DNA from 3 places in the Sphingomonas panaciterrae genome. Region 1 is predicted to be linked to each of the others. Evidence: predicted binding sites of a transcription regulator. Region 1 holds the regulator's gene; each other region holds the start of a gene.

The links. The regulator LexA, encoded in region 1, represses DNA repair genes until DNA is damaged. The targets are predictions, from matches to a motif close to GTTCCNCNCTTGTTCT.
Region 2: uvrA (excinuclease ABC subunit UvrA) is a predicted target of LexA. The motif match lies at 2,254-2,269, and genes of this name have one in related genera.
Region 3: L8F96_RS06015 (ImuA family protein) is a predicted target of LexA. The motif match lies at 2,600-2,615, and genes of this name have one in related genera.

The regions. Positions count from the first base shown of each region.
Region 1 covers NZ_JAKNQR010000004.1:231,714-235,893, forward strand. The annotation lists gene moaC (cyclic pyranopterin monophosphate synthase MoaC) at 1-244, shown strand, start outside; gene L8F96_RS12825 (molybdopterin molybdotransferase MoeA) at 311-1,495, shown strand; gene lexA (transcriptional repressor LexA) at 1,551-2,213, shown strand; gene L8F96_RS12835 (ComEC/Rec2 family competence protein) at 2,288-4,180, opposite strand, start outside.
Region 2 covers NZ_JAKNQR010000001.1:571,245-575,424, reverse strand. The annotation lists gene uvrA (excinuclease ABC subunit UvrA) at 1-2,246, opposite strand, end outside; gene L8F96_RS02770 (TonB-dependent receptor domain-containing protein) at 2,488-4,180, opposite strand, start outside.
Region 3 covers NZ_JAKNQR010000001.1:1,222,772-1,226,951, reverse strand. The annotation lists gene L8F96_RS06020 (DUF6504 family protein) at 1-1,911, opposite strand, end outside; gene L8F96_RS06015 (ImuA family protein) at 1,820-2,575, opposite strand; gene L8F96_RS06010 (3-methyl-2-oxobutanoate dehydrogenase (2-methylpropanoyl-transferring) subunit alpha) at 2,797-4,083, shown strand.

The DNA.
Region 1 (4,180 bases):
ATGCCATCCATTGCCGCTGTCGAAGGTGACGCTGGACCTGTCGATCGAGGACGACGGCGTCAGCGCGCAGGCCATCGTTGCCACCAGCGGCCGCACCGGCGTGGAGATGGAGGCGCTGACCGCCGTCTCCGCGGCGCTGCTGACCGTCTATGACATGGCCAAGGCGCTCGATAAGCGGATGACGATCGGCAACATCCGCCTGCTGAAGAAAACCGGCGGCAAGTCGGGCGATTTCGTCGCCTGACCCTCAGGGCCGCGCCGCGATTATTATGGGTGTTGCCGACAGCATGAATCTGTCACTCGCCGGATCATGAGCGAATTGCTTCCTGTCGCAGAGGCGCAGGCGCGCCTGTTGGCTGCGGCGCCCGCGCTGTCGACCGAAACGCTGCCGCTGGCGGACGCGATCGGACGCTGGGTGGCGGTCCCGTTGATCGCGTGCCGTACCCAGCCCGAGCGCGACCTGTCGGCGATGGACGGCTATGCCGTGCGGTTCAGTGACCTGCCGGGCCCGATGCGAGTGATCGGCGAGAGCGCCGCCGGACGGCCATTTGCAGGTGCCGTGAAGGCGGGCCAGGCGACACGGATTTTCACTGGCGCCACCGTGCCCGAGGGCGCGGACACGGTGATGGTGCAGGAAGAGGCCCGTCGCGACGGCGATACTTTATGGCTCGATGGCGAAGGACCGGCACGCGAGGGCGCCAACATCCGGCGGCGTGGGCTCGATTTTGCGGACGGCGATACGCTGGTCGCGGCCGGCGAACGGCTGACGCCGGCGCGCCTGGCGGTTGCGGCCACCGGGGGGCTGGGCGACGTCACCGTCCGGCGCCGGGTTCGCGTGGCGATCGCCGCGACGGGCGATGAACTGGTGGAACCCGGACGGGCCATCGAGCCCGGCAGGCTACCGGAATCGAACCGCCTGCTGCTACGGGCGCTGCTCGCCGATCTTCCGGTGGAGATCATCGACCTCGGCATCCTCCCTGACCGGTTGGAACCGCTGACCGACACGTTCCGTCATGTGGCGGCCGACGTCCTCGTCACCACCGGTGGCGCCTCGGTCGGGGATCACGACCTGGTTCGTCCTGCGCTGCAGGCGGCGGGCGCCGCGATCGATTTCTGGCGCATCGCGCTTCGCCCCGGCAAGCCGCTGATGGCGGGGTGGCGCGGCGACATGGCCGTGCTGGGGCTACCGGGAAACCCCGTCTCCGCCTTTGTCACCGGCTTGCTGTTCGTGAAGCCGATGGTCGCGGCGCTTGCCGGGGCGGCGCAGCCCCTGCCGCAAACGACCACCGGCATCCTTGGCGAAGCGTTGCCGGCCAATGGCCCGCGCACTGATTATCTACGCGCAGAGTTGCGCGATGGACGGGCCTATGTTGCTACGATCCAGGACAGTTCCATGCTACGAACGTTGGCACGGGCAGGCTGCCTCGTCGTTCGTCAACCACATGCTCCTGCTGCGGCGATGGGCGACTCGGCAGAAATCCTCGTGATTGCTTGACGCGTCGGTTTACGTTCCTTAAAGGTTCCCAGTCTGTTCGCCGCGGAGATGATGCATGCTCACCAAAAAGCAGCACGAGTTGATCTGTTTCATCAATGATCGACTGGCCGAAACCGGCGTCTCCCCTTCGTTCGAAGAGATGAAGGATGCGCTGGACCTGAAATCGAAGTCCGGGGTCCACCGCCTCATTTCCGCGCTGGAAGAGCGCGGTTTTCTGCGTCGCTTGCCCAATCGCGCCCGCGCGCTGGAAGTGCTGAAGGTGCCCGATCGCCCGGAGAGCCGCGAGGCCGTCCGTTCATCCACGCCGGCGCCCGCACTGCCGGAGCCGGCCAACGACGTGGTCGAGGTGCCTCTGCACGGGCGGATCGCGGCCGGCGCCCCGATCGAGGCGCTCGAAGGCTCCACCAGCCTTCCGGTGCCGGCGGCGCTTTTGGGCTCGGGCGAGCATTTCGCGCTTGAGGTTGCCGGTGACTCGATGGTCGAGGCGGGCATCCTCGACGGCGACTTCGCCTTGATCCGCAAGCAGGATGTGGCGCGCGACGGCGAGATCGTGGTCGCGCTGATCGAGGACAGCGAGGCGACGCTGAAATATTTTCGGCGCGAAGGCACGATGATCCGGCTCGACCCGGCAAATCGCTCCTACGATCCGCAGCGTTATGCGCCAGCGCAGGTGCGGGTGCAGGGCAAGCTGGCCGGGATTCTGCGGCGCTATTCCTGATTGGCCGGGCGCAGGCCCGCCGGCGGCGGGCTGAACGCTTTCTCCGGGCGAAACGTCGGTTGTTCATCCTTGCGTCAGCGATTCGTTGAGCGGCCCGAAAGGATTGGCATCCCAGCCAGCACCCAGGGGTGAGCGTCGCCGGGGCGGATCACGGTATCGACGCGCCCGGTAGAGAGCGAAATCGCCACCCCGCCGGTTCGCGCGAGCATCTCACGATCGAGGCGCAGCCATCGCGGCGTACAGCCACGCGGCAGGCGGCGTTCGCTGACCACGATATCGGCATTGCGGCATGCCTGGATCAGCGCGCCGGCGGGCACCAGATAGGCGCTGCGCGTCGCCAGCACGCGCCATGTGCGGTCGCCGACCGGCAGATCGACGCGGCATAGATCGCGCGAACAGCGCGCCGCGCCCTGATCGGACAAGAGCACCGGTTCGGCGTCAGATCCGCCATTTTCCGCCAGCATGTCACGCGCATAATCGCCCGCCCGATCGCGCAGCAGCGCTACGCGCCCATCGGGCAGCCGCACGCCGAGATGCCGTCCGTCGCCGGTTACCAGAAGGTCGGGGGGCGGTGTCGCGAGCGCCCAAAGCGCGCCGACCGCGACCGGGATCAAGCCGATCCGCCGCCAGCGCGTCCGCCAGAGCGCCAGCCACAGCCCGCCGCCGACCATCAACGCGAAGGCGCCCGCCGGCATCGCTGGCAGTGCCGCGACCGCCCCAGGCGCCGCCGCCGTCGTCCGGGCGATCCACAACAATAGCGATAACCCCTGCCCCGTCAGCCACCAGAAGGGCGCGCCGAGCCCCGTCGTATCGAACAGCAGCGCCAATGCCTCCAGCGGCATCACGACAAAGGTGGTCAGCGGGATGGCGACGATATTGGCCAGCGCGCCATAGATGCCGGCCTTGTGGAAGTGGAAGACGGCGATCGGCATCAACGCGACTTCGACGATCGCGCCGGTCAGCAGCAACGAGCCGCCATTGCGCAGGAGGCGGCGGCCCCATGATTCCTCGCGCGGCGCGAACCAGCGGCGGACCGCCGGATGCTCAGCCAGCGCGATGATCGCAGTGACGGCGGCGAAGGAGAGCTGGAAGCTGGGCCCCGCCAGGGACTCCGGCCAGAGCAGCAGCACGACGAGTGCGCCGGTCGCCACCAGCCGCAAGGTCAGCGCCTCTCGCCCCACCGCCATGGCGGCGAGCACCAGCAAGGCGGCGATGCAACTGCGGATCGTGGGCACCTCGCTCCCGGTCAGCCAGGTATAGCCGAGCGCGGTCACGGCAGCGGTCGCCGCTGCGATCAGCGGAACCCGACCGGTGAGCGCGAGCCGCATGTTGAGCGCGAGCAGTCGTGCGGCGAGCAGCATCGTCAGGCCGACGACCGCGGTGATATGGAGTCCACTGACCGACAGAAGATGCGCGAGGCCGGAGCGGCGCATCGCCTCCTGGTCCGGTTCCTCGATCCCCCCGGTGTCGCCGGTCGCCAGCGCGGCGGCGATGCCGCCGGCACTTCCCTCCAGATTGTGCTGGATGTGGCGGGACAAGCGCGCGCGGAACGGCTCTCCCGCGACCGCACCCGACAGGATCTCGGGTGGGCCGAGCGCCCGTCCGGTGGCACCAATCCCGCTGAACCATGCCACGCGCGCGAAATCATAGGCGCCCGGCACCGCCGGCAGCGGGGGCGGCATCAACCGCGCGCGCAGGCTGATCCGCGTCCCGGGCAGCAGCCCGGCCGGCACGTCCTCCTCTGCTACGTTGACGCGCACCTGGAGGGGCGCACGCGGCGGCCTGCGATCCAGCCACTCAAGATCGCCGAGCCGCAGCCGCACTAGGCCGCGCGCCGGCAATGCGTTCATTGCCTCCACCCGGCCAGAGAAAGTGGCGATCGCGGGACGCGCAAGGACGGGCGCGGCCGCCGTTTCCGCCTGCAGCCACACCAGTGCGAGCCCGACCGCGAAAGCAATGCTGCCGAT
Region 2 (4,180 bases), on a different contig from region 1:
TTGTAGCCGCGCGCCTGCGCCTCCGGCAGGCCGGCGAACCAGTCGCGGATCTGGGTGAAGGCGCCGGTATAGGTCGCCGGGTTCGAGCGCGGGGTGCGGCCGATCGGCGACTGATCGATGTCGATCACCTTGTCGAGATGCTGCAGCCCGGTGACCTTGTCGTGCTTGCCGGCGAGGATGCGCGCGCCGTTCAGCGCGCGGGCGGCGGCGGCGTAGAGCGTGTCGATGGTGAAGCTCGACTTGCCCGAGCCGGAGACGCCGGTGATGCAGGTGAAGGTGCCGAGCGGGATCGAGGCGGTGACGCCGGTCAGGTTGTTAGCGGTGGCGTTGTGCACCGTCAGCTTCTTGCCCGAGCCCTTGCGGCGCTTGGCCGGGACGGGGACCTCGCGGGTGCCGTTGAGGTAATCGGCGGTGACGCTGCCCTTGGATTTCAGGAGCTGCTTGAGCGTGCCCTGCGCGACGATCTGGCCGCCGTGGACGCCGGCGCCGGGGCCCATGTCGATCACGTAATCGGCGGTGCGGATCGCATCCTCGTCATGCTCGACGACGAGGACGGTGTTGCCGAGATCGCGCAGGCGGCGGAGCGTGGCGAGCAGCATGTCGTTGTCACGCTGATGCAGGCCGATCGAGGGCTCGTCGAGGACGTAGAGGACGCCGGAGAGGCCGCTGCCGATCTGGCTGGCGAGGCGGATGCGCTGGCTCTCGCCGCCCGACAGGGTGCCGGAGGTGCGATCGAGGTTGAGATAGTCGAGGCCGACGTTGTTGAGGAAGCCCAGCCGCTCGACGATTTCCTTGAGGATGCGCTCCGCGATGGCGCGCTGCTGGTCGTTGAGGTGATTGGGGAGGTCGGTGAAGAAGGCGAGCGCGTCGACCACCGAGAGGTGGGTCGCGTGACTGATGTCCTGCATCGCGACCTTTACCGCCAGCGCCTCGGGCTTCAGGCGGGCGCCGTGGCAGACCTCGCACGGCTGGGACGACTGGTACTTGCCGAGCTCCTCCTTCATCCACGCGCTCTCGGTCTGGAGCATGCGGCGATTGAGATTGCCGATGACCCCCTCGAACGGCTTGCTGACGTCGTAGCTCTTCTTGCCGTCGATGAAGGTGAGGGTGACCGCCTTTCCCTTGGTGCCGTGGAGGATGATGTTCCGCACCTCCTCCGGAAGCTCGGCCCAGGGGGTGTCGAGGCTGAAATCATAGGCGCGGGCGAGGGAGCCGAGCACTTGCATGTAATAGGGTGAGGGCGGGTTGGACTTCGCCCAGGGGACGACGGCGCCCTTCTTGATGGTGAGCGCGTGGTTGGGGACGACGAGATCCTCGTCGAAGATCAGCTTTTCGCCGAGGCCGTCACAGGCCGGGCAGGCGCCCTGGGGGGCGTTGAAGGAGAAGAGGCGCGGCTCGATCTCGGCGATGGTGAAGCCGCTGACCGGGCAAGCGAACTTCTCGGAGAAGACGATGCGGTTGGCGGGGATGCCGGCGTTCTTCATCGCGCCGCCGGACGCGGCCTCATCCTCGCGCCCCGGCACGACGCCGTCGGCGAGATCGACATAGGCAAGGCCGTCGGCGAGCTTCAGCGCGGTCTCGAAACTGTCGGCGAGGCGGGTGGCGATGTCCGCGTTCACTGCGAGGCGATCGACCACGACCTCGATGTCATGCTTGTACTTCTTGTCGAGCGCGGGCGCGTCCTCGATCTCGTGGATCTCGCCGTCGATCCGTACGCGGGTGAAGCCGGCCTTCTGCCACTCGGCCATTTCCTTGCGATACTCACCCTTGCGGCCGCGCACGACGGGGGCGAGGAGGTAGAGCCGCGTGCCTTCGGGCAGCGCCATGACCCGGTCGACCATCTGGCTGACGGTCTGCGCCGCGATCGGCTCCCCGGTGACGGGCGAATAGGGGATGCCGACACGCGCCCAGAGGAGGCGCATGTAATCGTAGATCTCGGTCACCGTCGCGACGGTGGAGCGCGGGTTGCGGCTGGTCGTCTTCTGCTCGATCGAGATCGCAGGCGAGAGCCCCTCGATATGATCGACGTCCGGCTTCTGCATCAGTTCGAGGAACTGGCGGGCGTAGGCGGACAGGGACTCGACGTAGCGGCGCTGACCCTCGGCATAGATGGTGTCGAACGCGAGGCTCGACTTGCCCGAGCCAGAGAGGCCAGTGATCACCGTCAGCGTATCCCGGGGGATATCGACGCTTACGTCCTTCAAGTTGTGCTCGCGCGCGCCGCGGACGGAGATGTGAGTCAGCATGCGTTTAGTTCTACTTCCGTTCCGGTCGGGAGGATAGACCGGAGATGTAGGAAGCGGGGGCGGGGGATGCCAGCGGCGGACGGAAAGGTATCTTTTGCCCGTGCGGGTAGGGCTCCTGTCATTCGTCAGCCGCTGTGCTGAGCCTCACACCCGCCAAGGCTGAACGACGAACCGGCTCGTGGCACAAAAAAAGAGGGGCCGGCATGGCCGACCCCTCCAAAAGTGCAATCTGATCGATGGATCAGAAGCGTGCGCGGAAGCCCGCGTAGAAGAAGCGGCCGCGGTTGTCGTAGATACCCGAGCCGGTGGTGATGCCGGTCAGACCGTACGGCGGCTTGACGTCGCCAACGTTGTTGACGCCGAAGTCGAGCGTGAAATTGTCTTCCACGTCGACGCCGAAGCGGATGTCGTTGTACACAACCGACGGATACTTGCGGATCGTCGCATAGTCCGGGTTCTGCGGCGGCTGACCGTTCACGCTGTTATAGTCTTCGAAGGTGTTCAGATACATGCCGTCGATCCAGCGGATCGTGTGGCCGAGCGTGAACTTGCCGAAGCGCAGGTCGGTGAACGCGATCACCTGATCCTTTGGATAGCTGAGCTCGCTCGTCAGGACGTTCTTGAATTCCGGACGCGACGGATCGGTGAACTGGTCGAGCTGGATCAGGTGAGTCCAGACCGCCTTGAAGTTCGCCCGCATGAAGCCGAAGTCGCGGTTATACGCGAGCTGCGTGTCGATGCCGCGCGTCTTGAAGCGGGCATAGTTCTGCGGAAGATCCTGGAACGATCCCTCGATGACCCGGAACGCTTCTTCGCCGTTCGGACCACCATTGGCGCCAGCGCGGGTGAACAGATCACAGAACTGGTTGTTCAGGTTCGGTGCGTCGTAGCACGCGTTCAAGGCCTGCTGGACCGTCGGCGACGTGATCACGTTGTTCACCGTGATGTCGTAGTAATCGACCGACAGCGACAGACCCGGCACGAAGCGCGGCGAGAAGACACCGCCCAGCGTCAGCGAGTTGGACGTTTCCGCCTCAAGCTGACGGTTGCCACCGCTCTGGATTTCCAGCGACGAGGTGTAGACGAAGTCATAACCTGCCGGACGACCGGCCGCCTCGCAGTTCGCGGGGCGCGTTGCGGAACCAGTGTTGATGTTGCGCGCCGAGCACGGATCGTTCGGAGCAGCGGTGTAGTTCTGGCCGAGCGGCGAATACTGCTCACCCAGATACGGCGAACGCACCGAGCGCGAGTAACCACCACGCAGCAGCAGGTCGTCGACCGGGCGCCAGGTGGCATTGCCGTTCCACGCCACGACCGTGCCGACCGAACCGGTGTAGTCCGCGACGCGGGCCGCACCCGAGATGGTCAGTTCCTTGAACAGGAACACGTCCTTCAGAAGCGGGATCGACAATTCGCCGAACGCTTCCTTCACTTCGAACGCCGGCGAGCGGAAGCTCGGGATCGCGTTGTAGAAGTTGTAGCCCGCCTGGGTCAGCGGATCGAGGTCATAGGTCAGCGTTTCCCGACGATATTCGCCACCAACCGAGAAGCCGACCGGGCCACCGGGCAGTTCGAACAGCTGGCTGGAGTCACCCGCGACGAAGCCGTTGACGACCAGCTGCGTTGCCTTGCCCGATGCTTCGGTCGGCGACAGGATGTAGTTGCGCGCGGCCTGGCTGACCGAGCCCTCGCCGAACGGGTTGAGCGGAACGCAGGCGGCGATATCGGCCGCGAGCTGTGCCGGATTGCCACCCAGGTCGCTGCCGGCATAGGCGCCGTCGACCTGCGCACGGCAGACGATCTGACCAGCGGCGTTGCGCGTCGTGTCCAGCGCCAGCAGGTAGCGCTGGGTGTTCACGTTGCCGACGATCAGATTGTTTTCGCGGTGCTCACCGTAGTTCACCGAAACTTCGTAGGTCCAGTCGTCGTTGAAA
Region 3 (4,180 bases), on a different contig from region 1:
GTGCCAGGGGTGATCGGGCGTGCGGCCGTCGAGCTGGCGCACATCGTCGCGCTTCAGGCGGGTGGCGGCGGTGGCGGGGGGATCGAGGGGCGGCAGCGGGGCGACCGAGCGTTCGGGGACGTCGCTTTCGATCGGCTGGTGCCGCCACAAACGCGTCGGGCCGATGCGGTTGGCGAGCGTGTCGACCAAAGGGGCAAGATCGGGCGCCTGCTGTTCGGCAAGCGCCGCGCCCAGCGTTTCGGGACCGAGCGGGTCGGCGCGGACGAGGTGAAGCGTCAGCGCGTCGAGGCCGTAGCCGACGTCGATTTCCTCGATCCGGCGGGCGATGAGACGCAGCAGGTGCGACGGTTCGCGGCTGGCGCGCGCGAGACCGATGCGGATCACCTGATCGGTCGAATCGACACGCGCGGCGACGAAGGCGAGCGCGCGGGCGCCGACCCCTGCGTTGGCCAGCGCTGCCGCCAGATCATCAACGAGGCCGGCGAGCCAATGGCCGATCGTATCGGCGGTGGCGATCGGTTCGGCGAAGCGGCGGGTGACGGCGATCGGCTGCACCGGGATGATCGGATCGAGCGGTTCGGGCAGGGCGCCGGTCGCCTGGTCGAGCCGCTGCGCGATCGTCTTGCCGAAGCGGCGGACGAGCGGGGCGCGGGGCATCGCCATGAGCTCGCCGATCGTCTCCACGCCGAGCCGGGCGAGCAATTCGCGCGCGCCATCGGCGAGGCGGAGCGCGGTGACCGGCAGCGGGACGAGCGCGGCGACATGCGCGCCGGGGGGGGTGATCGCAGCGGGCGCAGCCTGACGGGCGAAGGCCCAGGCGGCGCCCGCGGTGTCGGCGATCGCCAGCTGCGCGGTGATGCCGAGCCGGGCGAGCAGGCGCAGCAGGCGGCGCGCCATCGCTTCCTCGCCACCGTGGAGGTGCGCGGTGCCGCTGATCTCCAGGAACAGGCCATCGCTGTCTGACAGTGCGACCACCGGGCACCAGCGACGGGCGAGCGCAGTGGCGAGGCGGTGCAGATCGGCGAGGTCGCCGGCGGCATCCGCATCACGCACGTCGATGTCTGGGACGGCGGCGCGCGCCTGAGTCAGCGCCATGCCCGGCGTGAGGCCGAGGGCGCGTGCCTCGGGCGAGGCGGCGGCGATTTCGATGCGGCTGCCGATCTTGTGGACGGTGATCAAGGGCGGCGGAAGTTCTCGAACATTGCGCTTGTGAGGTTTGGGGGCGGGATGTTGGAGATTGCTGGCGCGGGCGACGGTGTTGGCGAGGGTGCGGCCGGTGTCGAAAAAGGGTGCGACGCCGGGGACCCGCGCGCCGGCATCATTGGAGCCGCAGCGGGCGTATTTGTCGGGGTGGGGTCCCTCGCCGGGGTAGCGGACGCTGGGCATGGCGTTCCACCGTGCGAGCGCGGCGGCGGCGCGGTCGTCGGCGTTGGGATCGAGGCCGTCGAAGCCGCGCCAGCGGGTGTTGGGCACGTCCTCCGGATCGGGACGCACGGGTAGCGTCGTGGGCACGGGGCGCGCGCCTTCGTCCGGCGGCATGGCGCGGAAGGGATGGTCGGCGGCCTCGCTGCGGCGGCCCATTTCGCGCATTGGCGGGCGCTGATGCGCGGGCATCGCCTCCACCTGGCGTGCGACATCGGCGCGCGTCGATTGCGACCAGCGCTTCTCAACAGGCGCAGACGCATCGCTGCGCGCCCAGCGCGCGCCGGGGCGCCAGCCGGTGTTCTTCGGCGCGTCGCATTGCAGCACCTGTTCCTCGGCCACCGCCGCCGTTAGCGGCGCGAGATCGAGCGGCCCTGAATCGAGCGAATTGCCCGGTTCAGGCCGCGGCGTTGGTGCGCGGCGACGCTCGGCCCGGCGCACGCGATCGATCGCCCAGTGCGGCAGGTAGAGCGAGACGACCCGTGTCATCGCAGGCCTCCAGCAAAGTGTCGAAAGGGTCGCCGCCGCGTTGCCGCACCAGCGAGACGGCCCAGCGCGGGCGGCCCATGCTGCCGCAGCGCAGGGGAACGGAGGGGGCGGAAGCGATCCGCCAGCGGGTGAGCGCCGCGGAGGGCGGGGCCAGCGGATCGGCATCCTCGCGCGCATGGCGGCGCAGGAGGAGCGCGATCGTGCGGCCCCCTTCGGCGGCGAGTTGCAGCCGGCGGGTGGCAGGCATGGCAGCGCGCTTCACCTCGCCGATCACCGCGCCAAGACCGCGGTGGCGCAGCCCTTCCTCCATCAGCGCGAGCACTTCGGCATCGTCGCGCGCCTCGGCATAAAGGACGCGTTCGGGGGAGAGGCCCGCCTGGTAGAGGCCGGGGGCGAACAGATCGCGCCGGCGCACGACCCACAGGATCGGACCCCAGGCGCGCGCGGCAATCCCCGCCATGAACAAGGTGGCGGCCGAATCATCGCACATGTCGGCGCCCTTCGCCGCGACCTCGTGCAGCCCATCGAGCCGCAGCCCGCCGTCGGCGAGCCGCGAATCCATATCCGCCACGCCGAAGGGCAGCGTCTCGCGCCGGCGATGGCCGTCGCCCTCAATGGCGCGGAGCGTTTCTCTCAGCTCGGCAATGGTGGCAGGGGATGGCACGGGCACGACTCACTCAAAACTCACGTTCCTCTTTTGTTCCTACAACCGGCGGAGTCAATCGTGCGACTCGAAACCATGATCCATGGCGGTTTCGGCGGACGAAAAGGTCGTGTCACATTTCCTTGCATCGCAGACGCTGGCGCTGTGCGTTGAAATTTTATAACAAGGATTCGATCTGCTCACCGGCGCGTTGTCCGGTGCAACAAGTAACCGGAGAAACTATGGCGGACGCCGCCCGCAGCAATCTGCCCCCGCTCGCGCTGCATGTGCCCGAGCCCAAGTTCCGCCCCGGCGACACGGTCGATTTTTCGGATGTGGAGATCCCCGCCGCGGGATCGGTGCGCCGCCCGGACACTGCCGAGGACGCGCGCGGGTTCACCGACCTCGTCTATACGATGGTCCGCGTGCTCGATGACGACAATCGCGCGGTCGGCCCGTGGGATCCCAAGCTGTCGCCCGATACGCTGCGCCGCATGCTGCGCCATATGGCGACGGTGCGCGCGTTCGACGAACGCATGTTCCGCGCGCAGCGGCAGGGCAAGACGAGCTTCTACATGAAGTCGCTGGGCGAGGAGGCGGTGGCCGTGCCGCAGGCCTATGCGCTCGACGCCGACGACATGTGCTTTCCGTCCTATCGCCAGCAGGGCCTGCTGATCGCGCGCGGGTGCCCGCTGGTCGACATGATGAACCAGATCTATTCGAATGCGGGTGACAAGCTGCAGGGCAAGCAGCTGCCGATCATGTATTCGGAGAAGCGCTTCAGCTTCTTCTCGATCTCCGGCAACCTCACGACGCAATATCCGCAGGCGGTGGGCTGGGCGATGGCGTCCGCATCGAAGGGCGACACGCGCATTGCCGCCACCTGGTGCGGCGAGGGATCGACCGCGGAGGGCGACTTCCACTCCGCGTTGACCTTTGCCACCGTCTATCGCGCACCGGTGATCTTCAACGTCGTCAACAACCAATGGGCGATTTCGAGCTTTTCCGGCTTTGCCGGCGCGGAGGCGACGACCTTTGCCGCGCGCGCGGTTGGCTATGGCATCGCTGGCCTGCGGGTCGACGGCAATGACGCGCTGGCGGTCTATGCCGCCACGCAGTGGGCGGCGGAGCGTGCGCGGACCAACCAGGGCCCCACGCTGATCGAGCATTTCACCTATCGCGCCGAAGGGCATTCCACGTCCGACGACCCGTCGCAATATCGCAGCGCGGGCGAGCCGACCGCATGGCCGCTGGGCGACCCGATCCGCCGGCTGAAGGATCACCTGATCACCATCGGCGAATGGGACGAGGAGCGCCAGGCGGCGATGGACAAGGAAGTCGCCAACGAGGTGAAGGCCGCGCAGAAGGAAGCCGAGAAGAACGGCATCCTTGGCCATGGCCTGCACCAGCCGCTCGACACGCTGTTCGACGGCGTGTTCGAGGAGATGCCGTGGCATCTGCGCGAACAGCAGGCGCAGATGATCGCCGAGGAAGAGGAAAGCGGGCGACCGTGGGCGCGCAAGAAGTGAGCGCTGCGACGGTGAGTGCCGCCGCCCCGACGGCGAACAGCCACGGCCGCGCCCCCGGCGGCTCTTTCGACATGATGCGTTTATGGATCCCCGCCTG